Regions from separate parts of the Fructobacillus sp. ESL1096 genome, predicted to be linked through region 1. Evidence: riboswitches for the same ligand, from Rfam matches in the RefSeq annotation. Region 1 holds a riboswitch; the other holds the start of a gene.
The links. Region 1 has a riboswitch for lysine ahead of ACSYSR_RS03460 (amino acid permease). Riboswitches for the same ligand answer to the same signal wherever they lie in the genome.
Positions count from the first base shown of each region.

Region 2: another riboswitch for lysine. It lies ahead of alr (alanine racemase); the one in region 1 lies ahead of ACSYSR_RS03460 (amino acid permease).

Region 1 covers NZ_CP196400.1:726,670-730,868, reverse strand. Annotated here, with positions in the region: gene ACSYSR_RS03465 (HTH domain-containing protein) at 1-584, shown strand, start outside; gene ACSYSR_RS03460 (amino acid permease) at 688-2,139, opposite strand; lysine riboswitch at 2,234-2,405, opposite strand; gene ACSYSR_RS03455 (hypothetical protein) at 2,425-3,045, opposite strand; gene trpS (tryptophan--tRNA ligase) at 3,177-4,193, opposite strand.
Region 2 covers NZ_CP196400.1:185,012-189,210, reverse strand. Annotated here, with positions in the region: gene ACSYSR_RS00655 (exonuclease domain-containing protein) at 1-1,629, shown strand, start outside; lysine riboswitch at 1,739-1,891, shown strand; gene alr (alanine racemase) at 1,981-3,093, shown strand; gene lysA (diaminopimelate decarboxylase) at 3,153-4,199, shown strand, end outside.

The DNA.
Region 1 (4,199 bases):
ATCCCCAACCCGTGACAACCGAACGCATTTTTTACGCATACCTGAAGGTCGCCCGAGTCGCTGAGAGTACAAAAGATATTTCATTAGCCAAAATCGCTGAAGAATTAGGTGTCTCCAGACAAGCTATCTACAAAAATCATTTTCAAAATATTGAAGAACTAACGCAATCACTGCATTATTACGTTGATAATAAACCATACCAACAGTTAAAGTGTTTTGCCTTTCATGACAAAAACCGTTCTTTCAAAGAATTACTAAATTTTTTCGCTCAAAACGTTATCCCATCACTCTATGAAAAACATGAATTTCTCGGTGTTTTTTATTCAAAAGTCGCAGACCCAGCCTGGCGCCCCTACTTAAACCAACAGTACATCGACATGCTCATCCCCTACTTTGATGGTGCCAATGGTAACCAGCACGAGCTAACCTCAAAAACCCTTGCCGAGCTCACGATTAACCAAGTCATGGCCGCCATCAGCATCTGGCTTACTCAAGAAGAACCCGTTAAACCCGACATTTTTGCTAAACGTTTTATCTATCTTTTCTCAAATTCTATCCTTGATTTAGCCGAAATGAGCGACTAAGCCGTGAACTTTCACAAAAAGAGCTTCCACTTTAAAGTGGAAGCTCTTTTATTAATTAACAAACACAACTTACCCAAGCGAAGTCCGGCCGAATAACCGATTATTAATGTTCCGCCTTTGAGTCCAAATCAATCTCATCCAACGGAATCAACTTTGACTTCTTAACAATCTTATAGACAATATATGGAATCACGACAATTGGCACCGACAAATAAGTCATGCCAATCTTTTCCCAATCAAAGTGAATAAAGGAAGATGGATCTTGCAAAACAATCACCACGATTGACAAAACAATTGCTAAAACCGGACCAAATGGGAACCAGCGAGCCTTGTAAACCAACTTGTTCAAATCCTTACCCTGGCGAACATAAGCACGGCGGAAGCGCAAATGTGCTAAGGCAATGCCTAACCAAGCTATAAAACCTGACAAACCTGAGGCAGCAACCAACCAAGTGTAGGCTTCACTACCGCCCTTAATGTCTGACAAGAAAGCAAACATGCCAACAAAAACCGTCAACAATAGGGATGCCCAAGGGACACCAAACTTTGACAACTTAGAAAATACCTTTGGTGCCTGGCCCTTCTTGGCCAAGGCATATAAAGTCCGGTTGGCAGCATAAGTAGCTGAATTAGCAGCTGAAATAATCGATGTCAAGATAACCGCATTCATCAATGAAGCTGCAAAGGCAATGCCAGCATTCTTAAAGACAATCGTAAATGGTGAAACTGTGATGTCATTGTTATTAGCAGCTGACAACAAATTGGGATCCTTGTAATAAACCAAAGCAGAAATCACAAAAATCGCTCCGATATAGAACAACAAGATTCGCCAAAAGACTGAGTTAATCGCCTTTGGTACTGATTTTGACGGGTCCTTTGCTTCACCGGCAGTAATTCCCACCATTTCCGTTCCCTGAAATGAAAAACCAGCAACTAAGAATACTGATAAGACCCCTTGGAAACCACCAACAAAACCATGGTTCCCAACAGACAGGTTATGCATCACGTTTTGATTGGAGTGAATGACCCCAAAAATGGTCAAGACACCGACAGCCAAGAAGAAGACAATGGTCACAACCTTAATTGTTGATAACCAGAATTCTGTTTCACCAAAAGTCGAAACAGAAAAGAGATTAATCAAGAAAATCAACGCCAACACAATCGCTGAGAAAACCCAAGCCGGTACGTGGGGCAACCAAAACTGTGCAACCAAACCAACTGCTGAGACTTCAGCCGCAATGGTAATCGCCCAGTTAAACCAATAATTCCACCCGAGGGCAAAACCCATCGCTGGTTCAATAAAACGGTTTCCATATTCCGAAAACGAACCAGTAGTTGGCATATAGGTTGCCATTTCACCAAGGGAAGTCATCAGGAAGTAAACCATGACACCCATCACCAGGTAGGCAGTGATTGCCCCCATTGGCCCGGCTTGCGATACCGTTGCTCCAGAGGCCAAAAAGAGCCCCGTTCCAATTGATCCACCCAAGGCAATCATGGAGACATGACGTGTCTTCAATTCCTGCTGGATGGCATTTTGATCTTGTTCAGCCATTTGCATGACTCCTTCATATTAATTTCAAACAATAAAAAACCTGTTTTGTCACAAAACAAAACAGGCGGTAAATTCGTTCAATAATGATAGCAATGATTAGCAAAGCGCACCGTTAAAAACGACAGTCCGATGAATCTTCTTCACCGGCCCAAGGAGAATCTTTGGCCCAAAAATTTCCTTTCGGCAACAGCACCTTTCACCCTCATTCTTCGTCTTGGCCAGACTCCCCAGGGTTACTGATTTTCGTTGCGACCTCTTTGTTTGTTGTTCTTACCTTAACACAACCTAAATATCACCGTCAACTGCAAAAATAGCTAACCAACTTTTAACGTGCTTTAAGTAAACTCTAGCAGCTAAACGGAAGTAGGTATAGGCCAATAAGAAAGCACCCAGCACAGTGGTAAAGGACAAATCACTGCCCACCATTTTATTCCCAGCTAACACAATCCATGTCAACACAAAGACGGTTTGAATGGCTGTCTTGACCCAGTGAGCCACATGAAATCGACGAACCAGGATATTATCAAATTCAAAGAAAAACAAGGCCCACATTGCCAATGATAAATCAGGCATCGTTTGATCTAAGGTCAACCCATGATTCCAGGTCAAAAAGACCAGCGCCGACCAAATAATCATAGTGATAAAGAAAATCGTAGTCACGTTCAGCACCCACCAAGAGCCAATTTTAAAGCCCAAAGATCGAATAAAAAACGCCCAAAAAATATTGATTAACCAAATGAACCACAAGCTTCCCAACAAATTCGCAGGTCCTGCTAAAAATAAGAAATGACTAGCAATTTCTTGGGCAACAATGGCCAAAACAGTATCCATTAACTCCAAAAAACCACTATTGAAGCGCAGCATAATCGATAGAATAATAAAAAGTGCTAGAAAGCACTTTGACAAATATGGTCTCTTTTTTAATGGCGATATTAACACAAAACGGTCCTCTTCGATAACTAACATTCTTACCTAAAAGAGTTTACGTCATGTAATAAAAAAAAGCAAAGTGCAACCAACGCAATGAAGAATTATTTTTAATTAAAATAATTGATACCCATGGCTGTTCGAACCTCTTTCATGGTTTCTTCAGCCCTTTGGTTGGCTTTTTCTGAACCATCTTTCAACATGGCTAATACCTGATCCATATTTTGTGCGTACTCTAACCGACGTTCACGAATCGGTGCTAGTTCAGCTTCCATCACGTCTAATAGGTGCTTTTTGAGCTTCATATCACCTAAACCACCCGCTTGGTACTGTTCCTTTAGGTCTTGTACCCGACTTTGATCGTGGTCAAAAATATCTAAATAGGTAAAGACAACGTTTCCTTCAACATGTCCCGGATCCTCAACACGAATATGTGTTGGATCAGTATACATTGACTTGACCTTCTTAGCCAAGGTGTCTGGGTCATCAGAAAGGTAAATGCCATTATTCAAAGACTTCGACATCTTTGCATTTCCATCAATTCCTGGTAGGCGTCCTTGACCCTTTGGTGGAAAAACGCCTTCAGGCTCAACAAAGACATCTTTTTGATAAGCATTATTAAATGACCGCACTAATTCGCGCGTTTGTTCAATCATCGGTTTTTGATCATCACCAACCGGGACCTTTTTGGCCTTAAAAATCGTAATATCAGCAGCCTGGGAAACTGGATAGGTTAGGAAACCAGCGGGAATCCCTTCCCCGAAGCCCTTTTGCTGAATTTCGGTCTTGACTGTTGGATTACGCTCTAAACGTCCTAATGAAACCAAGTTCATAAAGTACATCGTTAATTCAGCTAAGCCTGGAATCTGGGATTGGACAAAAATGGTTGACTTCTTTGGGTCCAAGCCAACAGCCAAATAGTCCAAGGCAACTTCCGTCAATGATTGTCTGATTTTTTCAGGATTACGCGCATTATCCGTGAAGGCCTGGGTGTCGGCAATCATGATATAGGGGTCAAATTCCCCAGAATTTTGCATAGCCACTCGATTCTTCAATGATCCAATATAGTGACCGATATGTAGTTTTCCGGTTGGGCGATCACCAGTTAAGTAAATTTCTTTTTCCATGGCTTC
Region 2 (4,199 bases), 540 kb from region 1:
AGTCAGGTGATGGACCAGGTGCAGCGCTTTTTGCAGCAGCGGAAACGAGCGGTTTGGCAGTTAACAACACCACCAGAAGTTCGGAAAACGTTGTCGTATCTATTGCCACTCTTTTATCAAAATCGCCAACAAGCGACCTACCTACTGGCTCACGACATTACGCTCTTGAACCACCAGGAGACCATTTTAGCAGAATTGCAGGATCGGCTACCTGGAGCCAACTTGTCGATTGCAAAACTCTATGCGCCACGAGATTATCTGGACGAGAAAAAGTTTCAAAAAGTTTTGGAGGCGGCTAAAAAGCAAGGCGGTATCTTTTGGCAAGCACGAGTCCTCGTTTGGTTAGCCGAAAGTGCCGACTTGGCCCTCGTGGACTTGCCAAAGGGTGTGCAAAATCAGCCTGGCTTAGCAGCCGTTCGTTCTGATGAAACTGGTCCGGCCTTTGTCAAAGCCTTTGACAAGGCGGCCCGTGCGAATGTGGTTCTTTTGACCTTTGCGGCATTTTTTGCCACTTCGGAAAATCTGGAAAGGGCAAGCCAGTACCAGGATCGGCCCGTAGCCATACTGGAAAAGCCAATTGCGCTTTTGACTGCTATTCAAGAGGGCTTTGGTCTGACGTTGCCCTTGAGCTTCTACCAAGACCAAGTAGCCCGCTTAGCTGATTTGGCTGCTAGTCTACCGAAGAAGACCCAGGGCCAGTGGAAAGTAGCCCTTCACAACTGGGAAGAGGCCAGCAACAAGATTGATGGCCAAGCGGAAGAAATTGGTCTGGTGAAAACCGGTAAGGCGGTCTTGAATCGCTTGTTGGACTTAGTTGATTTGGCAGCCGAAGCTAATTTTCACCACAAATTAACACAAGCTGATTTGACGGCTAAATTAGCCAAATTGTCTTGGTTATCGGCGCACCAGGAATATCTGGCCCATATCTCGTGGCATCTCCAAAAGGAACCGGCTGTTCAAAACTTGATTTTTGAGGTCAAGAACGACTTGCTTTACCAAAAATATTTCTTAAAGCAGGTCGACAAAGTCCTCGTTGTTTCGTCTTATTTACCGGATGATTTAGCAACGTTCCTCGCTCAGACGCCAGGAGCTCTCTTGCCTGAAAAAAGTGAATTCGAGGGGACGACGGATAACCAATTAACGACGGTGCTGACCACGAGCCGAAACGAAGACCAGCAAATTGGACAGCTGATTTTAGCCAAGGTTCAACACATAGTTCTGATTGTTGAGGATCATGCCGCTTTGAAGCATTGGTATTATAAGTTATCAGATCGGTATGGTGATGACTACGTTGTTTATGCTCAGGACCTTTCTTCTCCCCTCATTAAGGCTGTCCGGCAAAGCAGTCAAGAGGCCCGGTCGATTTTGATTGTCCTGCCAGAATATTTGTCGGCTATTTGGCAACAAAGCTTGCAAGTGCCGGCAGTGGCCGTGATTTCGCAGGCCCATCGCTGGGTTGATGTCACCACGCTTACCCCACTATTGATTGCCCTTCAAAAACAAGAAAAGTCCGTTTTACTTGCTTCTTTTAACCAGGACCAGGTTAAGGCGCTTTCGGATCGATTGGCAACTGTTAATAGTCGGTACAAACGGGTAAAGGCGAACTTTTATCAAAAAAATCTTTCATAAAATTAAGAAAAGACAGCCATTTTCGGCTGTCTTTTTTGTTAAAAAGATAATTTATTTTGTTAGGAGTGTTGACATGAGAAAAAATCTCATGTATATTAATGGCAACTTAATAAGTAATAGAGGTCGCAACCAACAAGAGTACCGAACAATGTTCGTGAAAGGGGCGGTTGCCGAAGCTGATGGGGTTAAAGCCATTTTGCTGGGCCAATAGTTAAGAGCTATTGGACTGTCGCTGCTAATGCAGCGGGGAGCTATTCAACTGTTTTTTTTGTGACTATTTTTAGACAATAATCCAAACGACAGGGATGAACCCCCGTTGTTTGGATTTTTTTATTGCCTAAGGAGGCTAACATGGTTGTCGCTAATCACCGTCCAAGTCGTTTATTGATTTCAAAGGCAGCGGTGGCCAAAAATTTGCAAGTCATGCGTGAAAGTAGTCACGCCAACTTTATTTTCATGACGGTGAAGGCCAATGCTTATGGCTTTGGTTTGTTAGAAATGAGTCAGGCTGCCGTTGAAGGCGGTGCCGATGGCCTTGCTGTGGCTGTGATGGATGAGGCAATTGCCTTACGTAAAGCCGGCTTTTGCCAACCAATCTTGGTTTTGGGCCTCACGTCTCCTGACTTTGCCCAACTAATGGCCGATTACCAAATTATTGCCACAGTTGCTGATCGTGAAACGTTGAAACGGGCCGAAGCAAATTTGCGTCTTGGCGGTCCTAAACTTCCGGTTAACTTGGCGGTTGATACGGGCATGGGACGGATTGGTTTTCGTGACCGGGAAGAATTGAGTGCAGCAATCGACGATGTACAAGATGCTGATTTCTTACTTTACCAGGGCATTATGACCCACTTTGCCACGGCTGATGCTGTTGACACAACATATTTTGAAGGTCAGTTGGCAACTTGGCACGAGCTCACTGATGGTCTGCCAATGCCACCGATGGTCCACTTGGCTAATTCGGCTGCAGCCTTATACCGGGTTGACCAGATGCCAATGGATGTCATTCGAGCAGGGACTTCGGTCTATGGTATTGAGCCCTCCGAAGGGGTGCTAAAGCCTGACAACTACCTAGAACCGGTCTTGACGCTTGAATCCGAGGTTGTGATGATTAAACAACTGCCGGCCGGTGCTTCCGTTTCCTATGGTGCTACTTATCAAACCACCAAGGATCAATGGATTGCAACTTTGCCAATCGGCTATGGTGATGGTCTACCCAGAGAAGCTGTTGGCTTTGAGGTTTTGGTTAATGGCCAAAAGGCGCCAATTGTTGGTAAGTTAGCCATGGACCAACTAATGATTGCTCTTGAAGAACCTGTCCCGGTTGGAACTAAGGTGACTTTTATTGGTAAAAATCGGGACCAGGAAAACACGCTGATTGCTTTTTCCCACTATTGTGAAATTGATCCATGGGAAATCACGATTGGCTTCCAAGACCGCTTAGCACGGTACCTGGTTGATTAAACCTCTAGGCTTCACCTAATAATATTTTGATTGAAAAAAGAAAAGAAGGAAAGATTCTTATGTCAAACCACTTGCAAGTAAATGACCAAGACCAGCTCATCATTGGTGGCGTGTTAGCCACTGATTTGGCCAAGGAATATCAAACGCCATTGTACGTTTATGACGTATTGACCATGCGTAAGCAGATGCGCGCCTTTAAGAAGGCCTTTGACCAAGCTGGTCAAAAAGGAGCCGTTGCCTACGCTTCAAAAGCATTTGCTTGTCAGGCAATGTATCAGGTGGTTGCTGAAGAAGGTCTGCACCTAGACCTGGTTTCCGCCGGTGAAATTTTTACAGCAGTGGCTGCGGGCTTTCCGATGGACAATGTTTCCTATAACGGGAATAACAAGTCACTTTCTGACTTAACCTTTGCTGTTGAATCCGGAGTCGGCACGATTATTATTGATAATTTTTTGGAACTTGATCTTTTACATCAGGTAATGGCGGATCGAAAGGGACAGCAAAACGTCATCTTGCGTGTGGTTCCAGGAGTCTCAGCCCACACTCACGATTACATTCAAACCGGTCAAGTTGATTCTAAGTTTGGCTTTGATTTGGAATCCGGTCAAGCTAAGCGGGCATATGAATTGGCTGAAAATGACCAAAGCTTGCACCTCCTTGGTTTATCGGCTCATATTGGTTCTCAGATTTTTGAAGAAGACGGTTTTGAATTGGCCGGCCAGAAATTAGTTGACCTGTGTGCTTCTTGGGATTACCAACCAGAAGTATTGGACCTTGGTGGTGGCTTTGGAATCGCCTATACGGATGCTGATCAGCCACGTTTACCAGAAGAGCTCGTTTTGGCATTGCTGAACAGCGTTCAGGAACAAACGGCTCAAAAGGGCATGCGTCAACCAGATATTTGGATTGAACCGGGTCGATCAATTGCCGGACCGGCCGGTTACAGTTTGTACACCGTCGGTTCACGAAAGGATATCCCGGGTGTTCGGACTTACTTGGCTGTTGATGGGGGGATGGGTGATAACATTCGTCCGGCTCTTTACCAAGCCGACTACCAGGCAGTCTTGGCCAACAATGTTCACGGAAAGCCGGCAGAACATGTTCGC